DNA from 2 places in the Mycobacterium sp. C31M genome. Region 2 is predicted to be linked to the other one. Evidence: riboswitches for the same ligand, from Rfam matches in the RefSeq annotation. Region 2 holds a riboswitch; the other holds the start of a gene.
The links. Region 2 has a riboswitch for S-adenosylmethionine ahead of ACLBYA_RS11500 (hypothetical protein). Riboswitches for the same ligand answer to the same signal wherever they lie in the genome.

Region 1 (14,542 bases), on a different contig from region 2:
TACCAGATCGGTGTCATAGAGCAGGATGTCGGCGGCCATCAGCACCGGGTAGGTGAACAGCCCGACGGTGGTGGCCTCCGCGCCCTGCTTCTGCGACTTGTCCTTGAACTGCGTCATCCGCGAGGCCTGCCCGAACCCCGCGAAACAGCCCAGCACCCAGGCCAGTTGGGTGTGCGCGGGCACATGGCTCTGCACGAACACCGTCGCCCGGGCCGGGTCGACGCCGAGCGCCAGGTACTGCGCGGCGGTCACCAGGGTGCGCTTACGCAGCACGGCAGGATCCTGCGGGACGGTGATGGCGTGCAGATCGACGACACAGAAGTACGCGTCGTAATCGCGCTGCATGCTCACCCACTGGTTCACCGCACCGAGGGCGTTGCCGAGATGCAGGGAGTCAGAGGTGGGCTGCGCGCCGGAGAAGACGACGCTCTTGGTGGGGGCGCTCATGATGCCTCGATTTTCGCCTATCCGGTTTCGGTGTGGGTCAGCAGGTCGAGCGCACGCAGGAATGCGCGACGGTCCTCGGCGCCGAGCGTGCCGAGCCAGCGTTCTTCGCCGCGCTGGATCTGGGCCTGTGCGGCGTCCTTGACCTCGCGTCCACGCTCGGTGATGGCCAACAGTCTCACCCGGCGGTCATCGGGGTCGGCGCGGCGTTCGATGTGCCCCCGAACCTGCAGTTCGTCGAGGGTGCGGATGATGCGGGTCTTGTCGGCGCCGATGGCCTCGGCCAGGGCTGCCTGGGTGCGCACCGGATTCTCGTCCAGCGTGCACAGCACCACATAACCCCACATCGTCAGATCGTGCGCGGCCAGCACCGGCATTTCGGCGGCGGCCAGGTCACGCAGTAACGGGGCGAGCATGGCGGCCAGATCTCGGCGTCGTGGCACCGGCACATGTTAAGCGTTGCCCAATCATATGCTCACACATATCGTATGCACATGCTTACTAATAATCTGGCTCCCCTGCACCGCGCCGCCGTCCTGCATTCGATCACCGTCGTCGACACTGTCCGCACGGCCGCCCTCGACCGCCCCACCCCGTGCGCCGACTGGACCCTGGCGGATCTGCTGGCCCACATGACCGTCCAGCACCACGGCTTTGCCGCCGCCACACGCGGAAACGGCGCCGATATCCACATCTGGGATCCCGCGACGGTCGCCGCCGCAGTGCGATCCGACCCTGTCGCGACCTACGGCGCCGCCGCCCGCGATGCACTCGACGCGTTCGCCGCCGACGGGATCGCCGACGCACCGTGCGCCCTACCCGAATTCGGGCCGGCCGCAGTCGTTCCCGGATCGGTGGCGATGGCCATGCACTTCGTGGACTACGTGGTGCACGGCTGGGATGTCGCGGTCAGCCTCGGGTGGGCGTTCCAGCCGGCCGACGAGATCGTGGCCGCGGCGCTGCCCATCGTGCTGGCGATTCCCGACGACAGCATCCGCGAGACGGCCGACGCACCCTTCGCGCACGTCGTAACTACTTCCGGCACAACGGATTTCGATCGGCTACTGGCACATCTGGGCCGCCGCCCGGACTGGACTCAGGCGGAGAACTCGACGGTCACCGGTGCGTGATCGGACCAGCGCAGCGCATACAACTCGGCCCGCTCCACCCGTGCGGACACCGCACGCTTCGCCAAGTGGGGGCTGGCCAGGTGGTAGTCGATGCGCCAGCCGGCGTCGTTGTCGAAAGCCTTACCGCGCCACGACCACCAGCTGTAGGGCCCGGCCACGTCGGGATGCAGGTGGCGCACCACGTCAACCCAGCCGGTGGCCATCAGATCGGACAGCCACTGGCGCTCGCTCGGCAGGAACCCCGCCTTCTTGACGTTGGCCTTCCAGGCCTTGATGTCGTTCTCGGTATGCGCGATGTTCCAGTCCCCGCACAGCACGGCGTCGCGGCCGTCGAGCAGCAGATCCGCCATCCGCACCTCGACGGCGGACATGAACCGCTCCTTCTCCAGTTGCCGGTCGGTCTCGGCCTCGCCGGTGGGCAGGTAGACGCTGGCCACGGTCGCCCCGGCAGTGTCCACCTCGATATACCGGCCATGGGTGGCGAATTCCTCGGCGCCGGTGCCGATCCGGACCTCGTCGAACGGCGTGCGGGACAGCACGGCGACCCCGTTGCGGCCCTTCACATGCGGCTGCGCCGAGGCCAGGTGCCAACCGTCGGCCAGCGCCGGCGCCAGGGCGTCGGCCAGCTGGTCGTCGTCGGCACGGGTCTCCTGCAGACAGATCACGTCGGCGGTGGACTCCTTGAGCCAGGGCAGCAGGCCCAGGTTGGTTTCCGAGCGCTGCTTGACGGCGGCGCGGATGCCGTTGGCGTTGACGGTGGTGACGATCACGGACGCCGACCTTAGTCGAGATGCCCGACAGGTCTACTCATCCCCCGGTCGCTGCGCTCCTGCCCGCCGGATCTTGCGGTACCGCCGGTACCGCCATACTGTCGGGCGCTATGAACCAACGCGCACCGATTCACCGCGGATCGGGCGAGCCGATTCTGCTGCTGCACCCGTTCCTGTGCTCACAGAACGTCTGGCGCACGGTGGCCGATCAACTCGCCGGCCCAGGCCCTTTGGAAGGGCGCTTCGAGGTGCTCGCACCGACGATGGTCGGCCACCACGGCGGCGCCCGGGCCGGCACCTGGCTGCTCGACACCGCCGCACTGGTCGACGATGTCGAACGCCGGATGGATCAGATCGGCTGGGACACAGCGCATATCGTGGGCAACTCGCTGGGCGGCTGGGTGGCCTTCGAGCTGGAACGTCGCGGCCGGGCGCGCACTCTGACCGCGATCGCCCCGGCAGGCGGGTGGGGCCAGCACTCCCCCACCAAGTACGAGACGGTGCTCAAATTCCTGGCAGGCGGCCCAGCACTGGTTGCCGCGCGACTGCTCGGGCCGCGCATCCTGGATCTGCCGTTCGGCAAACGGATCGCCACGTTGCCGGTCAGCGGGCCGGCCGACGGTCCCACCCACGCCGACCTGGTCGCCCTGGTCGACGATGCCACGCACTGCACCGCCTATATCCAACTGCTGATCAAGACACTGCGACTGCCCGGCCTGCTGGAACTCGCCAGCGTCGACCTACCGACACATCTCGTGCTGTGTGAGAAGGACCGGGTGTTCCCCAGTCCGCGCGGGACGAAGTACTTCATCGAGCATCTGCCCACCGAGGCGAAGGTGACCCGGCTACCGGGCCTCGGGCACATCCCGATGCTGGAGGCGCCCGGCCAGATCACCGAACTGATCGCCGGATTCGTCGACGAGCACACCGAACCGGAGCGTCGGGCACCGGCGCTCTGAGCCCGCCGAGCCTACGGTTGTGGCGCTGATCGACGCCGATCAGCGCCACAAACCGTAGTTTCGAGAATCAGCTTCGCGCGCTCTCCAGTACCGCGTTGAACGTCTTGGACGGCCGCATCACCGCGGCGGTCTTCTCCGGGTCCGGGTAGTAGTAGCCACCGATGTCGACGTGGCCGCCCTGCACCTCGTTGAGCTCACCGACGATGGCGCTCTCCTTCTCGGCCAGCGTCTTGGCCAGCGGCGCGAAGTGCGCGGCCAACTCCTTGTCCTCGCTCTGCGCCGCCAGCGCCTGCGCCCAGTACAACGACAGGTAGAACTGGCTGCCGCGGTTGTCCAGCTCACCGGTCTTGCGCGACGGAGACTTGTTCTCGTCCAACAGCTTTCCGACCGCGGTGTCCAGCGTCTCGGCCAGCACCTTGGCCTTGGCGTTGTCGGTCTTGTTGCCCAGGTCCTCCAGGCTGGCACCGATGGCCAGGAACTCACCGAGGGAATCCCAGCGCAGGTGGTTCTCCTCGACCAGCTGGCTGACATGCTTGGGCGCCGAACCACCCGCGCCGGTCTCGTACAGCCCGCCGCCGGCCATCAACGGCACGACCGAGAGCATCTTGGCGCTGGTACCCAGCTCCAGAATCGGGAACAGGTCGGTCAGGTAGTCGCGCAGGATGTTGCCGGTCGCGGCGATGGTGTCCTGGCCGCGGATGACGCGCTCCAGCGTGTACCGCATGGCCCACACCTGCGGCAGGATCGTGATCTCCAGGCCCTCGGTGTCGTGGTCCTTCAGATAGGTCTTGACCTTGGCCCGCAACTCGTTCTCGTGCGGACGTTCGTCGTCGAGCCAGAACACCACCGGCATACCGGACAGCCGGGCCCGGGTGACGGCCAGCTTGACCCAGTCCCGGATCGGGGCGTCCTTGACGATCGGCATCCGCCAGATGTCGCCCTCTTCGACGTTCTGGCTCAGCAGCACCTCGCCGGATTCGTTGTCCACAATCCGGGCGAAACCGGCCTCGGGGATCTCGAAGGTCTTGTCGTGGCTGCCGTACTCCTCGGCCTTCTGTGCCATCAGCCCGACGTTGGGCACGGTGCCCATGGTCGTCGGGTCGAAGTTGCCATGGGTCTTACAGAAGTTGATGACCTCCTGGTACATCCGGGAGAAGGTCGATTCCGGGTTGACGGCCTTGGTGTCCTTGGTGCGGCCGTCGGCACCGTACATCTTGCCGCCGAGGCGGATCATGGCCGGCATCGAGGCGTCGACGATGACATCGCTGGGCGAGTGGAAGTTGGAGATGCCCTTCGCGGAATCGACCATCGCGAGTTCCGGCCGGTGCTCGTGGCAGGCGTGCAGATCGTTGATGATCTCCTCGCGCTGCGAGGCCGGCAGCGTCTCGATCTTGTCGTACAGGTCGGATAGGCCATTGTTGACGTTGACGCCCAGCTCGTCGAACAGCTTCTCGTGCTTGGCGAAGGCGTCCTTGTAAAAGACCTTGACCGCGTGCCCGAAAACGATGGGGTGGCTGACCTTCATCATGGTGGCCTTGACGTGCAGCGAGAACATCACGCCGGTCTTGTAGGCGTCCTCGATCTGCTCCTCGTAGAACGCGATGAGCGCCTTCTTCGACATGTACATGCTGTCGATGACATCGCCGTCGTCCAGCTTGACCTCGGGCTTGAGCACGATCGTCGGACCGGCGGCGGTGACCAGTTCCATCCGCACCGTGCGCGCCTTGTCGATCGTCAGCGACTTCTCACCGTGGTAGAAGTCGCCGCCTTTCATGGTGGCCACGTGGGTGCGCGAGGCCTGCGACCAGACGCCCATGCTGTGCGGGTGCTTGCGGGCATACTCCTTGACCGCGTTGGGGGCACGCCGGTCCGAGTTGCCCTCACGCAGAACCGGGTTCACCGCGCTGCCCAGGCACTTCCCGTAGCGCTGGCGGATCTCTTTTTCTTCGTCGTTCTTCGGGTCGCCCGGGAAGTCGGGCAGGTCGTAGCCCTTCTCCTTGAGCTCCTTGATGGCGGCCAGTAGCTGCGGCACCGAGGCGCTGATATTGGGCAGCTTGATGATGTTGGCGCCCGGATCCTGGGTCAGCTCGCCGAGGTCGGACAGATTGTCGGGCACCTTCTGCTCGTCGGTCAGGCGATCGCTGAACTCGGCGAGGATGCGCGCGGCGACCGAGATGTCGCTCGTCTTGACGTCGATCCCGGCGGCGTCGGCGAAGGTTCGAAGGATCGGAAGGAAGGCGTAGGTCGCCAGCAACGGCGCCTCGTCGGTCAACGTATAGATGATGGTCGGCTGCTCGGCGCTCAATTTCTTCTCCCGGCCTCAATGTCGGTCAGTTGCAGCGACATTCAGCCCTACCGGGGGTGTCCGGCAGCGCCGAATGGTCGCACCAGTGGACATCCACAACCGTATCGATGGCGGTCGGTGGCTGCCCTCACCGGCAACACTACAAGGGCCGAGGTGCGCGTGATGGGTCAGCTTCACTACTGGTCAGTAGGTTTGTCTTTACCTGTCCCAGATAACCAGGTGGCACTCGGTCGATGAGGTGAGCTAGGCTTTGTGGCGGTCATGAGCGCCAGCATCAAGCCCCGGCTTGCTGGCCGGCAACCCTCCAACCGCGGTGGGGTGCTCCGGGTGAAGACCAGGTTGAGCAGTCGTACGCGACTGCAAGGCAAGCGCGGGTCCGTCTGATCGGACCCCCAGACAGATGGAGGGTCGTTCGCCATGAGCACGCCACAGGAAGACTGGTCGTTCGAGACCAAACAGATCCACGCCGGGCAGACACCCGACAGCGCCACCAACGCGCGGGCACTGCCGATCTACCAGACCACGTCGTACACGTTCCGCGACACCGAGCACGCCGCGGCACTGTTCGGCCTGGCCGAGCCGGGCAACATCTACACCCGGATCATGAACCCCACGACCGATGTCGTCGAGCAGCGCATCGCCGCACTTGAGGGCGGTGTCGCGGCGTTGTTCCTGTCCTCGGGGCAGGCCGCCGAGACGTTCGCGATCCTGAACCTGGCCGGCGCCGGGGACCACATCGTGTCCAGCCCTCGACTGTATGGCGGCACCTACAACCTGCTGCACTACACGCTGCCCAAGCTCGGCATCGAGACCACCTTCGTCGAGAACCCGGACGACCCGGAGTCCTGGCGGGCGACGATCCGACCCAACACCAAGGCGTTCTTCGCCGAGACGATCTCCAACCCGCAGATCGACGTGCTCGACGTTCCGTCGGTCGCGGCCGTGGCGCACGCCGACGGCATCCCGCTGATCGTGGACAACACCATCGCCACGCCGTATCTGATCCAGCCGATCGCGCACGGCGCCGACATCGTCGTGCACTCGGCGACCAAATACCTGGGCGGGCACGGCTCCGCGATCGCCGGCGTGATCGTCGACAGCGGAACCTTCGACTGGACCCAGGGCCGCCACCCCGGGTTCACCACCCCCGACCCGAGCTACCACGGCGTGGTGTTCGCCGAGCTCGGCCCGCCCGCCTACGCACTGAAGGCCCGCGTCCAACTGCTGCGCGACCTGGGCTCGGCGGCGGCACCGTTCAACGCCTTCCTCATCGCGCAGGGCCTGGAAACCCTCAGCCTGCGCCTGGAGCGGCACGTCGCCAACGCACAACGCGTCGCCGAGTTCCTGGAGGCCCGAGACGAGGTCATCTCGGTCAACTACGCAGGCCTGCCGAGTTCACCGTGGTACGAGTTGGGCCGCAAATTGGCGCCCAAGGGCACCGGCGCGGTGCTGGCCTTCGAACTGGCCGGCGGCATCGAGGCCGGAAAGGCCTTCGTCAACGCGCTGACCCTGCACAGCCACGTCGCCAACATCGGTGATGTGCGGTCGCTGGTGATCCACCCTGCCTCGACCACCCATCAGCAGCTGACGGCCGAGGAGCAGCTCACCACCGGTGTCACCCCCGGCCTGGTTCGCCTGGCCGTCGGTATCGAGGGCATCGACGACATCCTGGCCGACCTGGAACGGGGTTTCGCCGCCGCACGGGTCTTCGCCGGCTCCGGACACAGCGTCGCATCGGTGTGAGGCGACGTGACCATTTTCGACATACTGAGCGATGTGCCCTCGACGCTGCCCGCTGACGGCGAGATCGGGATCGTCGACATCGGCGCCCTGACGCTGGAGAGCGGCGTCGTCCTGGAGAACGTGTCCATCGCGGTGCAGCGTTGGGGCGAGCTGTCCCCCGAACGCGACAACGTCGTCATGGTGCTGCACGCGCTGACCGGCGACTCGCACATCACCGGTCCCGCCGGACCCGACCATCCGACACCGGGCTGGTGGGACGGGGTTGCCGGACCCGGCGCGACCATCGACACCGGCCGCTGGTGCGCCATCGCCACCAACGCGCTCGGTGGTTGCCGCGGTTCGACCGGGCCGAGTTCGCCGGCACCCGACGGAAAGCCCTGGGGTTCACGGTTTCCGGCGATCACCATCCGCGATCAGGTGAACGCGGATCTCGCCGCGCTGGCGGCGCTGGGCATCAGCAACGTCGCCGCGGTGATCGGCGGTTCGATGGGTGGCGCCCGGGCGCTGGAATGGCTGGTCGGGCATCCCGACACCGTACGAGCCGGCCTGGTGCTGGCCGTCGGCGCACGCGCCACCGCCGACCAGATCGGTACCCAGAGCACCCAGGTGGCTGCGATCAAATCCGACCCGGACTGGCAGGACGGTGACTACTACGGCACCGGGCGTTCCCCGGCGGCCGGCCTGGAGATCGCACGCCGAGTGGCACACCTGACCTATCGCGGTGAGGCAGAACTGGATTCACGGTTCGCCAACGACGCCCAGGACGACGAGGACCCCACCAACGGTGGCCGCTACGCCGTGCAGAGCTACCTCGAGCACCAGGGCGGCAAGCTGGTGTCGCGCTTCGATGCGGGCACCTATGTCGCGCTGACCGATGCGTTGAGCAGTCACGATGTCGGCCGCGGTCGCGGTGGTGTGGCGGCCGCGCTGCGCGGATGCCCGGTGCCGGTGGTGGTCGGCGGGATCACCTCCGACCGGCTGTATCCACTGCGCCAGCAACAGGAACTCGCCGACCTGCTGCCCGGCTGCCCGGAACTGGCGGTCATCGAATCGGAATACGGCCATGACGGATTCCTGGTCGAGACCGACGCGGTCAATCCGCTGATCCGCCGGACGCTGGAGATCGCGGACCGGTGAGCGGCACAGACCCGAGGTCCCTGTCGTTCGGCGAGGAGGCGGCCGCCTACGAGCGCGGGCGGCCCTCCTACCCGCCGGAGTCCATCAACTGGCTGCTGCCCACCGGAGCCAGCACGGTGCTCGACCTGGGTGCGGGCACTGGCAAGCTGACCGTCCGATTGGTCGAACGCGGCCTGGATGTCATTGCGGTGGACCCGATTCCGGAGATGCTGGAAGTACTGTCATCCTCCCTGCCGGATACGCCCGCGCTGCTGGGCACCGCCGAGGACATCCCACTGCCCGACGATAGCGTCGACTGTGTGCTGGTGGCGCAGGCCTGGCACTGGTTCGACCCGCAGCGAGCAGCCAAGGAGATCGCCCGGGTGCTCCGCCCGGGCGGACGACTCGGGCTGGTGTGGAACACCCGTGACGAAAGACTGGGCTGGGTCAAGGATCTCGGTGCCGTCATCGGCCACGAGCACGACCCGCTGAACGACGAGGTGAAACTGACCGCGCCGTTCGGCGATGTCGAACGCCAGCACGTCGAGTGGACCAGTTATCTGACCCCGCAGGCGCTGATCGATCTGGTCGCCTCGCGCAGCTACTGCATCACCTCACCGGCCGAGGTGCGCACCCGCACGCTGGATCGCGTACGGGAATTGCTGGCCACCCACCCGGCACTGGTGAACAGCTCCGGGTTGGCACTGCCGTACATCACGGTCGGCATCCGGGCCACTCTCGCCTGAGCTCCGTGCAATTCAGGTCACAGTCGACCAGTTTGCCGACGTAGGTCACACGGCCATGCCGGGTGACCAATTTAACGTCCCACCAGGGAGAAAAACACCATGTCAAGAGGTTCAATGGTTACAGACACCTAGTGAAAAAGAGGAGTGAATCGATGATTGCCGCACGTTTCCAGAAGTTGCTGACGAGCATCGGCGAGATCGTCGAGGTCACCGAGATCGGGTTGGCGTTCAAGAACGGGCAGCTGACCGCGGAGCAGGCTTCGGAAGCGGTGTCCCAGATCGGCACCAGCCGCCCGGGCCCCGGCAACGATCGCGCCCTCGTCGACGCCTGACCGGAGCTAGCTGGTCCCCAGCGGGTCGATCGTCCACGCGATGTAGAGCATCGCGGCGCTCACACTCGCCGTCGTCGCAAAATCGATTGCGCGCGTGCGCACCACCAGTAACCCGGCCCGATCATCGGACAGCGCCAACCGCAGCGCGGCGGCCACCCCGACGGCGATTCCCATCACCAACGCGCCGCGGCGCCAGTAACCGGCGATCACCAATCCGAAGGCCGCCACGAAGATCAGCCCGACCACCAGGATCGGCCACTGGCCGTGAAAGATCTTGCGGGCGAACTCTCTAGGTGTCACGCTCCGCCCGTTCCACGACATTCGTCAGCAGAAACGCCCGGGTCAGCGGCCCCACCCCACCGGGGTTCGGCGACACATGCCCGGCCACATCCCAGACGTCGGGCGCCACATCGCCGGTCAGCCTGCCCTCCACCCGGCTGACACCGACATCGACCACGGTGCCACCGGGTTTCACCATGTCCGCGGTCACCATGTACGGCACACCGACTGCGGCGACGATGATGTCGGCCTGCCGCGTCAGCTCCGGCAGATCACGGGTTCCGGTGTGGCACAACGTCACCGTGGCGTTCTCCGAACGCCGAGTGAGCAGCAGACCGAGCGGCCGGCCCACCGTGACACCGCGGCCGATCACCACCACGTGCGCGCCGGCGATCGGGACGTCGAAGCGACGCAACAGGTGCACGATCCCGCGCGGGGTGCAGGGCAGCGGGGCCTCCTTGCCTAAGACCAGCCGGCCCAAGTTGGTCGGGTGCAGACCGTCGGCGTCCTTGTCCGGGTCGATGCGCTCCAGCGCCGCGTTCTCGTCCAGATGCTTGGGCAGCGGCAGCTGGACGATGTACCCGGTGCACTCGGGGTTGGCATTGAGCTCGTCGATGGTCTCGTCCAGGGTGGCCTGGCTGATATCGGCCGGCAGATCACGGCGGATCGAGTTGATGCCCACCTTGGCGCAGTCGGCGTGCTTACCGCGCACATAGGCCTGCGATCCGGGATCGTCGCCGACCAGAATGGTACCCAGCCCGGGGGTCCGTCCCGCCGCCGTCAGTTTCGCCACCCGGCCCTTGAGATCCTCGAGAATCTCGTCGCGGGTCGCCTTACCGTCCAATGTCGTCGCTGCCACGACAGACATTGTGGCAGGCTCACCCGAATGAACACCCAGCCCAAAGTGTTCACCGATGTGTTCGGCGAAGCCAAGCTCGGACCGGTGACCCTGCGTAACCGCATCATCAAAGCCGCCACCTTCGAGGCCGCCAGCCCGAACGCGCTGGTCACCGATGATCTGATCAGGTACCACCAGCTTCCCGCGGCCGGCGGGGTCGGCATGACGACGGTGGCCTACTGCGCGGTCGCGCCGGGCGGGCGCACCGACGGCTGGCAGATCTGGATGCGCCCGGAGGCCATCCCCGGGCTCCGCAGACTCACCGACGCGGTGCACGGCGAGGGTGCGGCGATCAGCGCCCAGATCGGCCATGCCGGACCGGTGGCCAACGCCCGTACCAACAAGGCACCGGCGCTGGCGCCGATCCGGTTCTTCAACCCACTGTCGATGCGCTTCGCCCGCAAGGCCACCAAGGACGACATCCGCGATGTCATCGCCGCGCACGCCAACGCCGCCCGACTGGCCATCGATGCCGGCTTCGACGCCGTCGAGGTCCACCTCGGCCACAACTACCTGGCCAGCTCGTTCCTGTCCCCGATGCTCAACCGGCGCACCGACGAATTCGGCGGCTCACTGGAGAACCGCGCCAAGGTGGCCCGCGGGGTGGTGCGCGCGGTGCGCGATGCCGTCGACAACCATGGGGCCCGCCAGATCGCGGTCACCGCAAAACTGACCATGACCGACGGGGTGCGTGGCGGCATCCCGATCGACGAATCCCTGCAGACCGCCAAGTGGCTCGAAGAAGACGGCGGACTGGACGCGATCGAACTGACCGCGGGTAGCTCCCTGGTCAACCCGATGTACCTGTTCCACGGGGATGCCCCGCTCAAGGAGTTCGCCGGTGCGTTCAAACCCCCGATCAGCTGGGGCATGCGGATGATCGGCAAGAAGTTCCTGCGCGAGTACCCCTACCGCGAGGCCTATCTGCTGCGCCACGCCCGCCAGTTCCGTGCCGAGCTGCAGATGCCGCTGATCCTGCTGGGCGGGATCACCAACCGCGAGACCATGGACACCGCGATGGCCGAGGGCTTCGATTTCGTCGCGATGGGCCGCGCGCTGCTCGCCGAGCCCGACCTGGTCAACCGGATCAAGGCCGACGCGGGCGTCCGGTCGCTGTGCACGCACTGCAACAAGTGCATGCCGACCATCTACTCCCACACCCACTGCGTGGTCACCGGCGCGCCGGACGTACTGACAATCTGACCGTTCAGGATCGGCCGTCGACGAGGGCGCGGGCGCAATCGGCAACGATGGCGTCGGCGCCGTCGGGAATGACCTGGCCGGCCATCAGATGCCGCCGGACGATCGCGTGGGGTACATCGACCAGCGCGGCGTGGACCCGGTCCGCGTCCACAGGGATGGCGTCGAGCACCTGACGCAGTCCGTCCCGGAGCTTGGTGTGTCGGACCATCGATGACTCGGGCCAATCCGCCATGTCGAGGGCCGCCGGACCGGTCAACAGGACCTGCGCGTCGATGGGGTTCCGCCGACACCACTCGAGGATGCGCACCGCACCGGCCACACACCGGCGAGCCGGATCCGCATCCCCGGTCAGGATCGGCAGCAAGTCCGCGAGAAATCTCTCCTGGGTGCGGACCCACAATGCGCCGCACAGCGCGGCCCGCGTCGGAAACCGGTGATACACGGACCCACTCGGCGCGCCGGTGGCGCGGGCGACGGCCGACATCGTGACCGCCGCGGCGCCATCGGAAGCCAGCAGTGCCGCCGCCGCGTCCAGCAGTGAATCGACGGAGTATCGAGCAGGCCGCGGCATTGCCCGAGCCTATAGTAGAGACTAATCTCTAATACATGGACCCTGTCGCCGTTGCCCACCGCTTCTACCGCGCACTCGCCGACAATGACGGCGCGGCGCTCGCCGGACTGCTCGCCGACGACTTCGTGGGCGAGGTGAGTGCCGGGATGCCCCACGATGTGGGTGGTACCCACCGCGGGCGTGACGCGATGATCCTCGACGTGTGGGCCCGGATCGCGGCGATCTACGAGATGCAGGTGGTGCCGTCGGAGTTCCTGACAGCAGGCCCCGACGGCGACGTGGCCGTGGTGCTCGGGACCTATCGGGGCACCGCCCGCGATGAGCGATCGACGGTCCACGCCGCCTTTGCCCACGTCATCTCTGTCCGGGACGGCCAGATCACGGCGCTGCAACAGATCACTGACACCGCAAGGTGGCACATCCCGGCCTGACCGGCCACCCGATACAGTTGGACGCGATGAGCCGCCCCGGAACGCCCGCGCTGACCGTTCGGTACGAAGGATCGACCCGCACCTTCTCCGCAGGTAACGACGTCGTCGTCGGCCGCGACCTGCGTGCCGATGTCCGTATCGCCCACCCGTTGATCTCGCGCGCCCACCTGGTGCTGCGCTTCGACCAGGGCCGCTGGATCGCCATCGACAACGGCAGCCTCAACGGCATGTACGTCAACGGCCAACGGATGCCGACGCTGGACATCGCCGACGGCCAGCACCTGAACATCGGCAATCCGGACGGTCCGCAGCTGGTCTTCGAGGTCGGTCGGCACCAGGGCGCGGTGGGCACCCCACCACCGACCCAGGCCGTTCCGGTCGCGCCGCGGCCCAGCCCGAGTGCGTCCTGGCCCACCCAGCCGCCGGCACCGCCGCAGGCTCCGCCTCCTCCGCCGGGCTGGTCGACCGGTCCGTCGCAGGCTCAGCCCCGCTACCCGTCCGGCCCGCAACAGCAACCGCACTACCCGACCGGAACCCAGCCGTACGGTCAGCCGCCGTACCCGACGGGTCAGCAGTCCTACCAGAGCGCCCCGCAGCCGGTGTCGCGCTCGCAGCCGGCCTACATCCCGCCTGCCGACCCGGCGCAGACCCAGATGGGTCCGACCGCGGTGTCCCGTCCGTCGGAGAACAATCTGGCGACGAGCATGCTCAAGATCCTGCGGCCCGGAAAGGCCGCGGAGGTGCCGCCGGGCGGCATCAAGATCGGTCGCGCCACCGACAACGACATCGTCATCCCCGATGTGCTGGCCTCGCGTCATCACGCCACCCTGGTCTCCGGGCCGGGCGGCACCGAGATCCTCGACAACCGCAGCATCAACGGCACCTTCGTCAACGGCCAGCGAGTCGACGACGCTGTGCTGCGCGAGGGCGATGTGGTCACCATCGGCAACGTCGACCTGGTGTTCACCGGCGGAACCCTGGTCCGCGGCTCGGAGACCCAGGCCGCCACCCGCACCGGTGGTCTGGAGGTCCGCGGCCTGACATGGACCATCGAGGGCAACAAGACGCTGCTCAACAACATCTCGATCGACGCGCGGCCGGGCACCCTGACCGCGGTCATCGGCCCGTCCGGTGCCGGTAAGTCCACCTTCGCCAAGCAGGTCGCCGGCCTGACCCACCCGACCAGCGGCACGGTCACCTTCGAGGGTCACGACATCCACGCCGAGTACGCCTCGCTGCGCTCCCGGATCGGCATGGTGCCCCAGGACGATGTGGTGCACGGTCAGCTGACCGTCAAGCAGGCGCTGATGTACGCCGCCGAACTGCGGCTGCCGCCGGATACCACCAAAGAGGACCGCGAGCGGGTCGTCATGCAGGTGCTCGAGGAACTCGAGATGACCAAGCACCTGGAGACCCGGGTCGACAAGCTCTCCGGCGGTCAGCGCAAACGCGCCTCGGTGGCCCTGGAGCTGCTCACGGGCCCGTCGTTGCTGATCCTGGACGAACCCACCTCGGGTCTGGACCCGGCGCTGGACCGTCAGGTCATGACGATGTTGCGCCAGCTGGCCGATGCCGGCCGCGTGGTGCTGGTGGTGACGCACTCGCTGACCTACCT
Region 2 (14,542 bases):
GCGCGGCGCCGAGTTCCAGGTCGTCCTGGAAGGCCACGGTGTCGGTGGTCTCCGGGGCCGGCTCGGCGCCGTACCGGCCGGGTTCCATATCGGCACCGCCGGGCAGCAGCATCCCGTCGAAACTGTGCAGCCGCTGCGGCATCTCGGCCAGCGGGTCGGCGGCCGGCCCGTGCAGGACTACCGGCTCACCGCCGGCCGCCCACACCGCCTCGCAGATCGCCTCGGCGGCCAGGGTCGCCGAGAAGCGCAGGATCGACACCTGCGCGGCCCGACGGCCGATGACCGCCACCAGCGGACGCGTCATGCCCCGAACGGGTAGTCCAGGGTCGGCAGGTGCTGCGTCCACACCTGCTGCAGTCGGCCGGATTCGATGAGTCGGCCGAGAGCACCGTCGATCTCGGCCAACGTGTCGGGCCGGTCCTTGGACACGGCGATACCCCACTTGTTGGCGGTCTGCACCGTGAACGCCAGCTCGTAGTCGGGGTGGGTGGCGCCCAGCGGGACGAACACCACATCGTCGTCGACCACGGCATCGACATCCTTGGCCAGCAACGCGGCGAGCATATCGGCGTAGACATCCTCGGAGCCGGCGCCGAACGCGACCGGCTCGGCGCCGGTGAAGGTCTGGGCCAGTGTCATATTGGTGCTGTTCTCGATGGCGGCGACCTTGCGGCCGACCAGATCCTCGGGGGCGTGGATATCGTCGCCGCGGCGGATCAGCACCCCCTCGTGGAAGATGGCGTAGGGCCGGGTGAAGTCGACCTGGGCTTGGCGTTCGGCGGTGATGCCCTGCCCGCACAGCACGGCGTCGGCGTCACCGCGCTGCACCGCCGGGATCATGTCCACCCACGGCACCCGCACCCACTCGATGTCGCGACCAAGTTCGGCGCCGAGTGCCTCGGCGACGCCGGGTTCGTAACCCTGGCGGCCGTTTTCGGGGGTCCACAGGCTGAACAGCGGCGGGGCCTCGGCGTCGAGGCAGGCCAGTCTCAACACGCTCACGGGCAATCATTCCAATACATTTCGCGCTCCCAATCGGTGACGTATCCACAGAATCGCGCCCATTCATCGGTGTGGTAGTCGATGAGCAGCTCGGACAGCTTGGGTCCGAAGGTTTCGGTGATGACGGTGTCCTTGGCGAAGGCGGTGATGGCGTCGCCCAGGGTCAGCGGCAACGCCGGGAACCGCGGGTCGGCCGGGGTGTCATAGGACGAGCCCTGGCACGGCGTACCCGGGTCGGTGGCGTTCTTCATGCCGTCCTCGCACGCCGCCAGCAGGATGGCGTGCGACAGATACGGGTTGACCGCGGCGTCGGGCAGCTTGTACTCCAGGCGGCCGTTGGCCGACAACCGGACCGTGCAGGTCTTGTTGTCCAGGCCCCAGTTGATCCGAGACGGCGCGAATTGACCGGCGTCCCAGTACCGTTTGTAGGAATTGACGGTCGATCCGTTGACCAGCATGGCGCCCGCGGAATGCGACAGCAGGCCGCCGAGGGCATGCTTGCCGACCTCGGACAGGTGCAGTTCGGTGACACCGGGATCGACGAGGACGTTGACGTCGTCGCGCCAGAAGCTGAAGTTGTGGTGGCAGCCGTTGCCCATCATCCCGGTGGCCGGTTTGGGCATGAAGCTGGCCTGGATTCCGAGTTCGCGGGCGACCTGTTTGCAGATCTGTCGGTAGGTGGTCAGCCGGTCGGCGGTCAGGTTGGCGTGGTCGTACATGAAGTTCAGTTCGACCTGGAACTCGTCCTCGTAATCGCCCTCGATCATGTCCAGGCCGAGTGCCTGCGCGTATTCGATGACCTTCTTGACGATCGGGCGGTTCCGCTCCAGGTGCTCGATGTGATACGCCGGGCTGGAGCCGGGTCGGAACTGCGCTTGCAGATCCTCACCCTGCCAGGTCATCTCGGGTTCGCAGCCGGTGCGCATCACCAGCCCGGTGCGGTCGGTGAACCCGTCGTGTACGCGGCGCAGCAGGCTCCGGGAATCACACGCCAATTCGATGCCGGCGTCGACGGCCAGGTGGTCGGGTTCGTACAGTCGGCAGAACACGCGGGCGAAGCTGGTGTCCCAGGGCAGCACCGCGAACGTCTCCAGGTCCGGGATCGCGGTGTACTCGGGGGCGTTGACCCCGCCGGCCAGCAGGGTGCCCTCTCGGGTGCCCTGCAGGTTGGCGATGGCGGTCTGGTGCTGTTGCACCCCCTTGACGGCCAGGCGCTGGAAGTGTTTGGCAGGGGCCACCTTTCCGACCACCCGGCCGGTGATGGTGACGGCCTGGAAATAGACGAATTCCACACCGCGTTCGGTGATGGTCTCCAGCGCCGCGGCGAGATGGGGGCTGGAGGCGTTGGTCTGCCGATGCGCGTCGAGCGGGGTGGTGGTCATCGGATCTCCTTGGTCAGGGGGCTGGGGTGAAGCCGATGGGCAGGCGGATGGGTCCGGTGTTGCCGGAATCGGGCAGCCAGCTGGCGCCGGGCAGTTCGTGTGGGTCGACCATGCGCCGGGCCAGCAGCGGCAGCGCCTCGCTCATGTCGGCGCGGGCGACGAAGTGGCCCAGGCAGTAGTGCAGACCACCACCGAATCCGAAGTGCGGCTTGCGTTCCGCGGTGATGTCGACGCCGGGGGTGTAGACGCGAGGGTCGGTGCCTGCCGCTTCGGCGTACAGGTGCACGGTGGTGCCGGCCCGCAGTTCCAGGCCCTCGAACTCGAAGTCCTCGATGACCTCGCGGGTGACCCAGCGGGTGGTGGGGTTCAGCCGCATCACTTCTTCGACTGCCTTGCCACCGAGGTCGGGGCGTTGCCCGAGCAGGCGCCACTGTTCGGGGTTGGCCAGGAAGGTCTGCATGGCCAGGCCGAGCTGATTGCGGGTGGTGTCGAACGCGGCGAAGATCAGCATGGTCAGGCCGTCGCGCAGTTCGGTGTCGGACAGCCGGCCGTCCTCCGGGTCGGCGGCATTGACGAACGCGGTGACGAAGTCCTCGCGCGGGTGGGCGCGGCGGTCGGCGATCTGGGCGTCGCAGTAGTCATACAGCCGGGCCAGCGCGGCCTCGATCTCGGGCAGGTCGTCCTGCAGGGTCACGGCCATCGCCAAACCCAGTGTGGTGGACTCCTTGGCCAGGATGCGCCAGTCCTCCTCGGGGGTGCCGAGCATGATCGCGGTGACCCGCGCCGAGTAGGGCTCGGAGAACTCGGTCATGAACTCGCAGCGGTCCGGCTCGGCGAAGCCGTCGACGAGTTCGCCTGCCAGCGACTGGAATCGCGGAACCTGTCCGACGATGAGCTTCTGGGTGAAGGCCGGGGTCATCAGCTTGCGCAGCCGACGGTGCTCCTCGCCCTCCTTGTTGAGCAGCCAGCTGGCCCACCACCGCGCGAACGGGCCTTCGGTGACACCGTTGTGGGCGGGCCACATGATGCTGCCCTGGCGCATCTGCCGGCTCTTGAGCAGCTTGTTCATCTCGTGGTAGCGCAGCACGGCGATGCCGTACGGGGTGGTGGCGTACCAGCTGCGTTCGCGGGCCTCGTGCACTTCGGTGCTGGTGAGGGAAAAGGACGGATCGCTCACGTCAAAATGCGGAGGGTCGAAATGGGGGACCTGGTCGGTCGGGACGGGCGGCATCGGGGTCACCTCCGGGGGCGCTCGGCGATGTGGGCAATAAAGACTCTAGAACTAGATTGTTATCGCCGATGCGTTATCGGTTAAAACCGCGTAACTCCGTCATCCGGTGCGTTCAGCGGGCGATCGCCAGGGCCCAGCCCAGGCCCAGCGGCAGGTCGGCGACCTGTGCGAAGGTGTCATCGGTGGCCGGGACCGCTTTGAGCCGGGAACCGACCAGCCAGCGTGGGGTGTTGGCAGCGATGACGCGGCGTTCGCTGTTGACCACGACGGCATCACTATCGGTGTGCCGCAACACCTCGATGAGCCGGCGTTCGATATCGCCGACCACCAGGTCCGCGCCCGCGACGCCGAGGAAGGTGCCGTCGGCGATCACCGGGATGGTCGCGGTGATGGTGTACATGTCCGATCCGCTGTAGTCGACGTACGGTCCGTAGGCGACGCGCAGCTGCCCGCGCTGGGCCAGCTGATACCAGTCCATCTGCAGGTAGTCGTAGACGTCGATGCTGTTCGGGTCGAAGTTCAGGCGCAGCCGGGCGACCCGTTCGCTGTGTCGCTGCCACCAGGCCATATAGCGTTCGCGGCCGTCGACCACGAACGGTGCGGCGACAAATCCCATGCCCCAGACGCCGTGTTCTTCGGCGAGCAGATCGGCCAGCAGGCGTTGCAGCCCGGAGAAGTGCGCCTCGGTGAGGGCGGCCCGCGGTGGGCGGCTGCGCAGCACCTCCTGCGCAACCCGGCCGAGCAGGTCGTAGACGGGCTCGACGGCGCGCGAGGCCTCGGCGGCCAGTTCCTGGGCGGTCATGAGTCGCTCAGATCCAGGTTGGCCTTGGTCAGCCGCGCCAGTTGGGCCATCACATGATCCTCGGCCAGTTGGCGTGCCTGCGTGGGGTTTTCGGAGGCGACGGCGGCGGCGATGGCGTGCTGCTGCTCGACGTGGGTGGCCAGGTCGACGGGCGGGCCGACGGGCAGCCAGACCAGTCCGGCGACCTCGGCCTGCAGGTTGGCCTCGCGCCGGGCGAGCCGGGCCGACTGGGAGGCGACGGCGACCTGGATGTGGAAGCGGCTGTCGGCGCGGATCCGGTCGCCCAGGGTGGCCGCGGCGCCGAGCTGATCGGTGAGTGCGAACAGTCGCCGAACCGCGTAGGGGGCGGCGCGTTCGGCGGCCAGCTTGGCGGCCTGCCCGGCGATGGCGGTGTGCTCGTCGAACAGATCACGCAGGTCAGAGGCGCTCATGGCGGCCAGCTTCGCGGTGAGCTGCGCGATCGGCGGGCCGTCGGGGCGTTTGACGAAGGAGCCGCCGCTGCGTCCGCGCCGTGTCTGCACCAGACCCTGTTCGCGCAGGGTGGCCAGGGCGTCGCGGACGGTCATCGGGGCGACGCCGAACTGGGCGGCCAGGTCGACCTCGACGGGTAGGCGCTCGCCGTCGTCGAGCAGGCCCAGCTGGATGGCCTCGGAGATGCGCTGCACGATCTCGTCGGCGCGACCGACCGGGGCTTCGGGAGCAACCAAGGGGGACAACGACGAAACCACTGTTCGTGCCTCCCTACCCGTTGGCCTGACGTCGCAATGTACCGGATCGGAGACGAATTCTGCCGTTTCGGAGACGGCTTAAACAATAGGAATGTAGTTTTTCGCTCACTTGGATACTTGCCCAAAGGAGAGCAGGCCAGTGACGACTACTTCGCGCGATCTCGGTGGCACGGATGATGCCGCCCATCTGGACGCCCTCGGCTACAAATCGGAGTTCAAGCGGGATATGAGCCCGTGGGCCAACTTCAGCCTCGGCTTCACCTATCTGTCGCCGGTTGTCGGCGTCTACACGCTGTTCGCGTTCGCGTTGGCCACCGGTGGGCCGCCGATGATCTGGAGCTTCCTGATCGTCGGTGTCGGCCAGTTGTTGGTGGCGCTGATCTTCAGTGAGATCGTGGCCCAGTTCCCGGTCGCCGGCGGGGTGTACCCGTGGGCGCGGCGATTGTGGGGCCGACGATATGCCTGGATGACCGGCTGGGTGTATCTGGTGGCGCTGCTGGTGACCATCGCGTCGGTCACCTACGGCGGTGGGCCGTTTGTCGCGGCGACGTTCGGGTTCGAGCCGACTGTCGGCAACACGATCCTGTTCGCGTTGTGTCTGTTGGCGCTGGCGACGGCGATCAACTTCATGGGTACCAAAGTCCTTGCCAAGGCCGCGATCCTCGGGTTCACCGCCGAGATCATCGGCGCGCTGGTGGTGGGCGGCTGGCTGCTGATCGCGCACCGCGAACACAACCTCGGGGTGCTGTTCGACAGCTTCGGCACCGGTGGCGACGGCAACTACATGTGGGCGTTCGCGGCCGCCGCGCTGATCGGTGTTTACCAGTACTACGGGTTCGAGGCGTGCGGTGATGTCGCCGAAGAGGTGCCCGACCCGGGCCGGCTGATCCCGAAGGCGATGCGCCGCACCATCTACATCGGCGGTGCCGCAGCCACTTTCGTGTGTCTGGCGCTGGTGCTGGCGGTGGCCGATATCCCGGCGGTGATCGCCGGTGAGGATGTCGACCCGGTCAGCACGGTGCTCACCGAGGCGTTCGGGCCGTTCGGCTCGAAGGTGATCCTGGTGATCGTGCTCATCTCGTTCCTGTCCTGTGCGATGAGCCTGCAGGCCGCGGCGAGCCGGCTGGCCTACTCGTACGGCCGAGACGGAATGATCATGGGCTCGGCGCTTTTGAGCAAGTTCTCGCCGACGCGGCACGTGCCGCCGTACGCGCTGGTGCTGGCCGCGGTGGTGCCGGCCGTGATCGTGATCGGATCGATGTTTTCCACCGATGCCATTACCAAGATCATCAGCTTCGCGGCGCTGGGCATCTACATCGCGTTCCAGATGGTGGTGCTGGCGGCGCTGCGGGCCCGGTTGAAGGGCTGGGTGCCGTCCGGCAAGTACACACTCGGTAAGTGGGGTCTGCCGGTGAACATCGCGGCGCTGGTGTACGGGGTGATCGCCATGGTGAACATGGCGTGGCCGCGAACCCCGGATGCCGCCTGGTATGACAACTGGATCGTCGCGCTGTCGGCGGTGGTGGTGATCGGAATCGGGCTGGTGTACATGGCCGTTCACCCGTTGCACGATCGGAGCACCGCGCCGTACAGCGACGCGATTCCTAAGTGACGCGCTTGCGCCTCTGAAAAGCGACTAAGCCGCTGCCCGGCTATGAGCGACAATCGAGCGACAGTTCTCGGCTATTGCCTCGCGGCGGCCAACAAGAGCAGCAGACGGGTCCGTGCCTCACCGTCATCGGGATCGTCGTAGAGGTTGTCGCACGCGTTTTTTACCATCGCGCGCCAGCTCAGTTCAGGGACCACGCCACCAATCGTGTCTGCTGAAGCCCCCGATGCCGCACCGAGCAGTCGGTGTAGTCTCGCGAACGCATTTTCGTCACGGGGGTCGTGATAAAGCTCGTCGCAGGCCGCCTGAATCTGCTGGCGCAGCATCGATTCCATGTATTCCCCCCAAATTCCCACCGACTCACCTGCTGGTCGGTCGACGATCACTCCGGGGTGACGAACCCGGGTTGAGGAACTGTCCGAGACGGGGTCGAGGCAATACGTGCATATTGTATTACACCATACTCATATTGATTTGCCGAACGCCTGTACGGGTCGCCGTGCGGGGGTGCCTTGCCGCCGTGTTGGCCGATAGCGTGAGTGTGCGCCGGGGGTGTCGAGCGCTCGGGCCGGATCGCGCATCCGACTATCAAATCGTGTGCCGAACAAGGTGTTCCAGATTTTTTCGCATGCTGCCGTGGTGTGTGCCGGGTGTATGGGGTGTTGGAAAGGGTGAGAGTTTCAGCGCTTCGCGGCAGCCACCAAGAGCAGTAGTACGTTGCCGGCGTCTGTGTTGTCGGGATCGTCATAGAGCTGATTGGCTGCCACCCGGACCAGTCGGCGCCAACTGTGTTGTGAAACAACGCCGGCGACCGTGTCCGGGTCTCCCTCGGTGGGGGCGCCCAGGAGTCGGCTGAGTCTGCTGAAGGCGCCTGAGTCGTTGGGATCCCGGTACAGGGCGTCACAGGCAGATTGAATCTGCTGTTGCAGCGACCCCCTCACGATGTCATTCCCGACGCTCGGCGCGTCAGGTGGAAACCCGTCGCGGTCGAGCCGCCCCCGCAGCCGCAAACCATATTTGCATATTGCATTACCCTACGCTGATATGGCAAACCCGGCCACTTGTATGGTTATGCGGTATTCCGGTACTGTCGGGCCGTGGCAGCCTCTGTCTTTTTGCGTCAACCCGCTCCGGTGGAGCCCACCACGCGGGAGCGGATTGTCGGTTCTGCTCTCAAATCTTTTGCCCGTCAGGGTGTTTCGAGTACTCCGCTCCGAGCCGTTGCAGATGAAGCCGGTGTCAGTATCGGGCTGGTGCAGCACTATTTCGGTAACAAGGCCGGCCTGACCGCCGCAGTCGACGAATACGTCCTGCAGGTTTTCAGCGAGGTGCTGGAGTCGGCACCGCTACCGGAACCGCCGGAGGATCATGGGGTGGAGCTCCGCGGCCGGTTCGCGCGACTGTTCCACAAATACCCCGAAGTCACCGACTACGTCGCGCATGCGTTGTGTCAGGGAGATGAGATCGGCACCGTCATCTTCGACGGGCTGCTTCGCATCAGCGTCGAGCAGGGAGAAAAGTACTCCGAACATGGGCTGGTGCGGCCCGACCTCGACCTTCTCTGGGGGACCATCAACCCGTTGATTCTGCGGGTCGGGGCGATGATGCTGCGCAACCACATCGAGCGGCACATCCCCGAACCGTTTTACTCGCCGAGCCAATTGCAGCGCTGGGATGCGGCGGTGACATCACTGATCCGCGAGGGGCAATTCGTTCCGGAGGCTCCCTAGTTCCAGTAGGACGGTCGGTCGCGTTCGAGGGGTATGCGCATCGACCCGGTCGCGATCCGCGAGGTTCCCAGGGGGAGGGCCTCGCGGGTCGCACCGAAAACCATTGCTGTGTCAGGTATCCGGGGTGAGCGCTGCCGCCAGCATTTTCGCGATCAGGGTAATCATCGCGTCGCGATCCGATCCGGGCGGACGCTGCAGCGCGATACGCAGGCAGGCGCTCGAGGTGACGCCCATCGTCACGAACACCAGATCCTGTAGCTGAGCGGGGTCGAGGTCCGGTCGGGCGCGGCCGGGGATGGCGCTGCCCAGCGGCAGCAGGCTGCGTTCGATCTCGTCCATCGCGGTGTGATTCAGGTACGCGGGGATGTCGAAAGATGAGGAGGTCAGCGCCGCCTGCAGGATCGGGGCGTGCATTTCGTAGGCGGTGGTCAGGGTATCGACCACCACGCGGGCGGCCTCAGGGATGGCGCGATCCATCGCGGCACTGACCCCTGTCCGGAACATCTCCATGCCCGCCCCCGCGGGGCAACGAGGCGAACGCCGCGACCACCGCGTCGGCGAGCGGGTCGGCGACGAACACAGACGCAGTTGTGCGAGTGAACCGCGCCGTGGGTGCAGAGTCACTGCGTGGGCCTGAAATTTGGGCCCCTTGTTGCCCGCCTTCGAGCGACAATCGAGCGACGTGTCGGTGGCGGATGCGATGCTGTGCGGCTACTTCGAGCCAAGGAGAATGTCATGAAGAAGTTCGTATTGATCGCGGCGCTGGTCGGGTAGGCGATCGCGATGAGCCCGCCGGCGTCGGCGGAGCCGTCGTGGACCATGCCCAACCTGATCGGGATGGACCTCCAGGGCGCCCAGGACGCCATCCAGTCCGTCAGCGGCGGCCAGGTGTGGTTCAGCAGCTCCACCGACCTGACCGGGCAGGGGCGCGCACAGCTCAGCGACCGCAACTGGCAGGTGTGCAGCTCGACGCCGGCGCCCGGCGCGACGTTCACCGCCGGCACGTCCATCGACTTCGGGGTGGTGCGGATCGACTCCGAGGAGTGCCCGTAGTCCCTGAGAGCTTCTCAGCGGCGGACCCGCACCGCCGTGCCACGGCGTTCCTGCTGGTGGCGGTCGGGTTCACCCGCGGCATCGGGGCTCGAATGCTCCGGTGTTCGCCGGGACACAGCGCGTCGATTACCCACCGTTCAGCCCGAGCCTCTACGCTGCGGTCTGATCTCGCGGTCGATTGCGCCGCTCCGACGCCGCACCACGAGGACCTCCGAATGGCGATTGCCGACGTGCCTGCCTACCTGCATCTGAGTAGGGAGGACGTCGAAGAGATCGCCTACGAACTCGACGTCATCCGCCAGGACATCGAGGACTCGCTCGGAGCCAAGGACGCCGCCTACATCCGGCGGGTGATCCACGTCCAGCGCGCCCTCGACGTCACGGCACGTTTGGTGATCGCCGGCACCCGGTCCCGGAAGGGCTGGCTGCTGGGGACCGCCGCGCTGGCCTATGCCAAGTCGCTGGAGAACATGGAGCTCGGCCACAACATCTCCCACGGTCAGTGGGACTGGATGAACGACCCCGAGATCCACTCCAACACCTGGGAGTGGGACATGGTCGGGTACTCCGCGCAGTGGCGGCACTCGCACAACTACCGGCATCACGTCTACAACAACGTGCTCGGCATGGACGACGATATCGGGTACCGGTGGCTGCGGGTCACCACCGATCAGCCGTGGCGTCGGGCGCATCTGCTCACCCCGCTGCGAAACCTGGTGCTGGCGGCGACCTTCGAGTGGGGCATCGCCGTGCACGGCATCCGCGCCGAGCAGAACAACGATGCCAGTCCGGAGGCGGTCGCCGAGCAGAAGCGCAAGCTGCGCAACAAGATCGCCCGCCAGATGGGCAAGGACTATCTGTTCTTCCCCGCCCTGAGCCTGCGCCGGTGGCGGCGCACCCTGGCGGCCAACTTCACCGCCAACATCATCCGCAACCTGTGGGTGTACGTGAACATCATCTGCGGGCACATCCCGGGCGGGGCCGAGACCTTCGATCCCGCCGTGGTCGAGGGCGAGACGCGCGGGGAGTGGTACCTGCGCCAGATGCTCGGCACCGCCAACTTCGAGGTCAACCGGCTCGGCGAGATCTCGGGTGGGCACCTGTGCTATCAGATCGAGCACCATCTGTTCCCGGACCTGCCGAGTAACCGGCTGCCCGAGGTCAGTGTCCGGGTGCGCCAACTCTGCGACAAGTACGACCTGCCTTACAACACGGGACCGCTTGCCCTGCAGCTGTTCCGGACGCAGCGGATCGTGCACGAGTTGGCAGTGCCGGACCGCTTTCGGGATTAAGAATCGGTCAGCCGCGCGAACGCCTCCTGCGAGGCGGTGACGCTCGGTGGCCAGGCCTGCTGCCACTCGCGCAGTGGTACGTCGGCGTCGGGGTCGAATCGCATTGCCAGCAGCCGGTATTCGTGCTCCCTCCACGCATTGAGGCGCCAATCGCCGCCGATCGCGTCGGCGACGGACTGCCGGTTCATCAGGCTGTGCCGGCCCAGCGGCAGCGGCCGACCGTGCTGATCGTTGACCGCACGGCAGTGCTCGCAGGCCAGCCAGGACCACCGTGAGGTGCCACCGGCGGTGCCGCGGAAGCAGACGATGCACAGGTCGTGCAGCCGCGATACGTCCACACCCCACCGGGCCGGAGTGTCCTCGTGTCGGCAGGACTGCCACAGGGTGTGGCTGATCGGCCCGCGCAGAGTGCCGCACGGGATGTGCACCGAGAGTTCGGTGATGCGTGCGCGTAGCGCTTCGTCGGGTTGGGTCGGAACGTCGGTCATCGTCACGCCGTCTCTGGCGGCGCCACGGTCGGACGCCCACCGCTTGCACTGTCGTGCCGGCTCTTCCCCTGGGGCACCGTGCGGTGGGCGCGGTTGCCGGGACGACGGGCCAGGTACCCGAACAGTCGTCCGCTCGTGAGCTGAGTCCAGGATACGGATCTGGTCCGACATGTCGGAGGCCCGCGATATCCTGAGATCAGATTCCAGACCTGCCCGCCGGCTTCTCCGGTGCGCGGCGGTCGGCATGCCGTCCCTACAGAGGAGGTAACCATGTCCGGTTATGACGTGATCGGCGATATCCACGGCTGCGCCGACGATCTCGAAGCCCTGCTGGCACAGATGGGCTACCGCGTGCGCGACGGTGCGTATCGGCATCCCGAGCGCACGGCGGTGTTCGTCGGCGACCTGATCGACCGTGGACCCGACCAGCTGCGTGTGCTGCAGATCGTCAAGGCGATGGTCGATGCGGGCAGCGCACGAATGGTGTTGGGAAATCACGAGTTCAACGCGTTGGCGTATGCCACCGAGTGGCCGGCCGAGTCGGGCAAGTATCTGCGCCCGCACGGCGATCCCGATCATCCGTGGTCGGCGAAGAACGAGAAGCAGCACGCCGAGTTCCTGCGGCAGGTGACCGGCGATGCGCGGGCCGAGTACCTGGCATGGTTCCGGACTCAGCCGCTGTGGCTGGACCTCGGTGACATCCGGGTGGTGCACGCCTGCTGGCATGAGCCCTCGATGGCGGTGCTGGGCGGTGACCGGATCGCCGACGATGAGCAGCTGGCGCGGATGTCGACCAAGGGCGACCCGGTGTACGAGGCGGTGGAGACGCTGCTCAAGGGCCCCGAGATCAGCCTGGTCGCGCATGGCCAGCCGCCGTATCTGGACAAGGACGGGCATTCCCGCGAGCGGGCCCGGCTGCGGTGGTGGAACGGGGCGGCGACGACGCTGGCCGACCTGGCCGAGATCAGCAGCACCTTCACCACCGCGGACGGGGCGCCGTATCCGGCCCTGCCGGCCGTCGAGGTGACGCAGTCGCACGTGTACGGCGATCCGGTGCCGGTGTTCTACGGCCACTACTGGCGGCAGGGTTCGCCGCGGCATCTGCACGACTGGACCGAGTACTCCGCGTGTGTGGACTTCAGTGCGGTCAAGGGCGGGGCGTTGACGGCGTACCGGTGGTCGGGGGAGCGGCGGATCGACCCCGCGCACTACGTGCAGGTTGGTAACAGCGCCGGCTGACGCATCCGGCATAGCGTTATCCAGTTCGGTATAGATCGTCCAGAAGTATACGAATCTATACACAGGCCCTTGTCAGTCGAGCCCGTTGAACTCCTCGGTTGTCGGGGCGCAGGCGTAGCTTCCGCCACATGAACGAAGGACGGAAGCGGCGGCAGGCCAAGCAGGCCCGGCGAGACACGCGACGGCGGGCGCAGCGCCCAGAACCGGTGGCCGACGTGGGCGAGCCCGCAGCGTTACCCACCTTGGTCGACATTTTGCGTATTGCGCTGGACGCGGAGCATCCACTCAACCTGCTCTACCTGGGTGGCATGATGATTGAGACGCTTCTCCCGCAAGAGTTTTCGTACCCCAAGGACGAAGAACGGATCGATCCGGAGTATGCAATCGATACCCTTGCAGGTCTCCCGATTCCCGAACACACGGCGCTCCTGGCGGTTCTTGCCGAGATCGCCGTGGGTGACCCGAATATCCAAGCGCGTTGCCGCGAGGCGCTCGCCGCGCGGTCCGATGCGCCGCCGCAGTGGATTATCGACCTACCGAAGTTGCAGCCATACCGCGCCGTCCGCGTACCCGAGGTACATGGCGACTGGAACCAGGTGCTGTTCGGTGTCCGCCTATCCGACGGTCACGAACTGACATGCAGCGTGGTGATCGATCACATGGGGCTGTCGACGGTGGATGAACTTGCAGTGGCCCCGACAGCGTTGGACGAGATTCTGGAGCGGCGTGACGGTTGCGGTGGCAATGTCGATGTGGTGGATATGAGCCTGGCTGATGCGCGGGCATGGATCGAGAAGGGGTTCGAGCGATACCTGCCTTTCGGCCGTGATGGGGAACCCGGAATTCGCCCGCTTGTGGAGTGGCTGACGTCGAGACTGCCCGAAGGTGGGGAGCACTTCCAGCGCGGCGAGCACGATTGGCGGGTTAGTGCCGAGGTGGTTGACGCGTTCTTCGCTTCGCCCGCCGGGACGCGATTCGACCGCGGCGAGTTCGGCGACGTGTTGGATGAATTGATCGAGACGGGTACCGGAGATCCGTTGCGCTGGAGTGCTCGTCGCATCAAGTACAGTTTGAGCGACGGCATCTTTGTCGGTTATGACCAGGAGCGCGAGCTGGAAGCACAGTTGCGGATTCCCGCCCTGCTGCGCGCCTTTGTTCCGGTTGCCCACTCGCGTAGTGGCATTGGTGATGATCTGACGGCGCAGACGCTCTCGGCGATCGACGACGTGCAGAAGAGCATCGAGGACCGGGTGCGAGGTAGTTTTCGGGAGTACTGGGATATCGCCGGATGACCGGTGCGGGTGAACGATCGGTAGGCAGCAGGTTAGGGGAGGCTCGGGTGGGCGTCGCGCCAGGCCTGCCACACCTCGGGTCGCAGTCGGCCGCGGTCGGGCACCGCGAGCCCGGCGGTGCGCGCCCAGAGTCGCACCTCGGCGGTGCTCGGCTCTGGTGTCGCGATGTCCACGCGAGCCTCCGAGATGCGTTGCAACGCGGCACTTTCGTCACTGGCCCAGGTGTGTGCCGCGGCCAGGAAGCGATAGGTCCATTCCTCGGCGAGTGGGCGGGTCTCACAAAACACGATCGGCACGGTCGGCCAGCGGACCTGAAGCTCGGCAAGTCCGTCGGCGATCACCGCAGGCCGTACCCGATCCAGCTTGAATACCTGGGAATAGCGATCCTCGACGACGACCGCCGCCCGCGGCAGCGCCGCCAGGTCGGCGACCTGGAACCGCAGCCGGCTATTGATCAGGCTGCTCACCAGATCGGCCAGTGATTTGCGCTCGACGCTGGCGATCAGCTGTCCGTCGAGCTCCACTCCGTAGTCGCCGCAAGGCAACCCGCGTGTCTCGGTGCTCACCTGCTGGCCGGTGAACCGGTAGGCGTAGCGCTCGTGGGCGTCGACGACGATGCGCAGTTGCTCGATGCCCTGGGCGCGGGCGGTCGGGGTGCGCACATTGGGGCGGGCCTGCTTGCGGGTGCGCGGTG

Region 1: it holds a riboswitch for S-adenosylmethionine, as region 2 does, so the genes downstream of both, ACLBYA_RS14820 (bifunctional o-acetylhomoserine/o-acetylserine sulfhydrylase) here and ACLBYA_RS11500 (hypothetical protein) in region 2, are expected to answer to the same signal.

What each region holds. Positions count from the first base shown of each region.
Region 1 covers NZ_JBKFAX010000009.1:1,861-16,402, reverse strand. Annotated here, with positions in the region: gene trpS (tryptophan--tRNA ligase) at 1-447, opposite strand, end outside; gene ACLBYA_RS14845 (MarR family winged helix-turn-helix transcriptional regulator) at 465-860, opposite strand; gene ACLBYA_RS14840 (TIGR03086 family metal-binding protein) at 933-1,574, shown strand; gene ACLBYA_RS14835 (exodeoxyribonuclease III) at 1,541-2,344, opposite strand; gene ACLBYA_RS14830 (alpha/beta fold hydrolase) at 2,455-3,303, shown strand; gene ACLBYA_RS14825 (NADP-dependent isocitrate dehydrogenase) at 3,371-5,608, opposite strand; SAM riboswitch class IV at 5,866-5,985, shown strand; gene ACLBYA_RS14820 (bifunctional o-acetylhomoserine/o-acetylserine sulfhydrylase) at 6,026-7,351, shown strand; gene metX (homoserine O-acetyltransferase MetX) at 7,364-8,488, shown strand; gene ACLBYA_RS14810 (class I SAM-dependent methyltransferase) at 8,485-9,213, shown strand; gene ACLBYA_RS14805 (hypothetical protein) at 9,366-9,545, shown strand; gene ACLBYA_RS14800 (DUF3017 domain-containing protein) at 9,552-9,845, opposite strand; gene ACLBYA_RS14795 (bifunctional methylenetetrahydrofolate dehydrogenase/methenyltetrahydrofolate cyclohydrolase) at 9,835-10,683, opposite strand; gene ACLBYA_RS14790 (NADH:flavin oxidoreductase) at 10,711-11,925, shown strand; gene ACLBYA_RS14785 (TetR/AcrR family transcriptional regulator) at 11,930-12,496, opposite strand; gene ACLBYA_RS14780 (nuclear transport factor 2 family protein) at 12,532-12,927, shown strand; gene ACLBYA_RS14775 (FHA domain-containing protein) at 12,954-14,542, shown strand, end outside.
Region 2 covers NZ_JBKFAX010000006.1:135,141-149,682, forward strand. Annotated here, with positions in the region: gene ACLBYA_RS11440 (gamma-glutamyl-gamma-aminobutyrate hydrolase family protein) at 1-304, opposite strand, end outside; gene ACLBYA_RS11445 (ABC transporter substrate-binding protein) at 301-1,002, opposite strand; gene ACLBYA_RS11450 (glutamine synthetase family protein) at 999-2,384, opposite strand; gene ACLBYA_RS11455 (cytochrome P450) at 2,398-3,615, opposite strand; gene ACLBYA_RS11460 (cache domain-containing protein) at 3,728-4,417, opposite strand; gene ACLBYA_RS11465 (FadR/GntR family transcriptional regulator) at 4,414-5,133, opposite strand; gene ACLBYA_RS11470 (APC family permease) at 5,285-6,757, shown strand; gene ACLBYA_RS11475 (hypothetical protein) at 6,829-7,089, opposite strand; gene ACLBYA_RS11480 (TetR/AcrR family transcriptional regulator) at 7,852-8,484, shown strand; gene ACLBYA_RS11485 (TetR/AcrR family transcriptional regulator) at 8,596-8,994, opposite strand; gene ACLBYA_RS11490 (hypothetical protein) at 9,268-9,537, shown strand; gene ACLBYA_RS11495 (fatty acid desaturase family protein) at 9,753-10,829, shown strand; gene ACLBYA_RS11500 (hypothetical protein) at 10,826-11,317, opposite strand; SAM riboswitch class IV at 11,352-11,458, opposite strand; gene ACLBYA_RS11505 (metallophosphoesterase) at 11,588-12,556, shown strand; gene ACLBYA_RS11510 (hypothetical protein) at 12,685-13,848, shown strand; gene ACLBYA_RS11515 (ERCC4 domain-containing protein) at 13,881-14,542, opposite strand, start outside.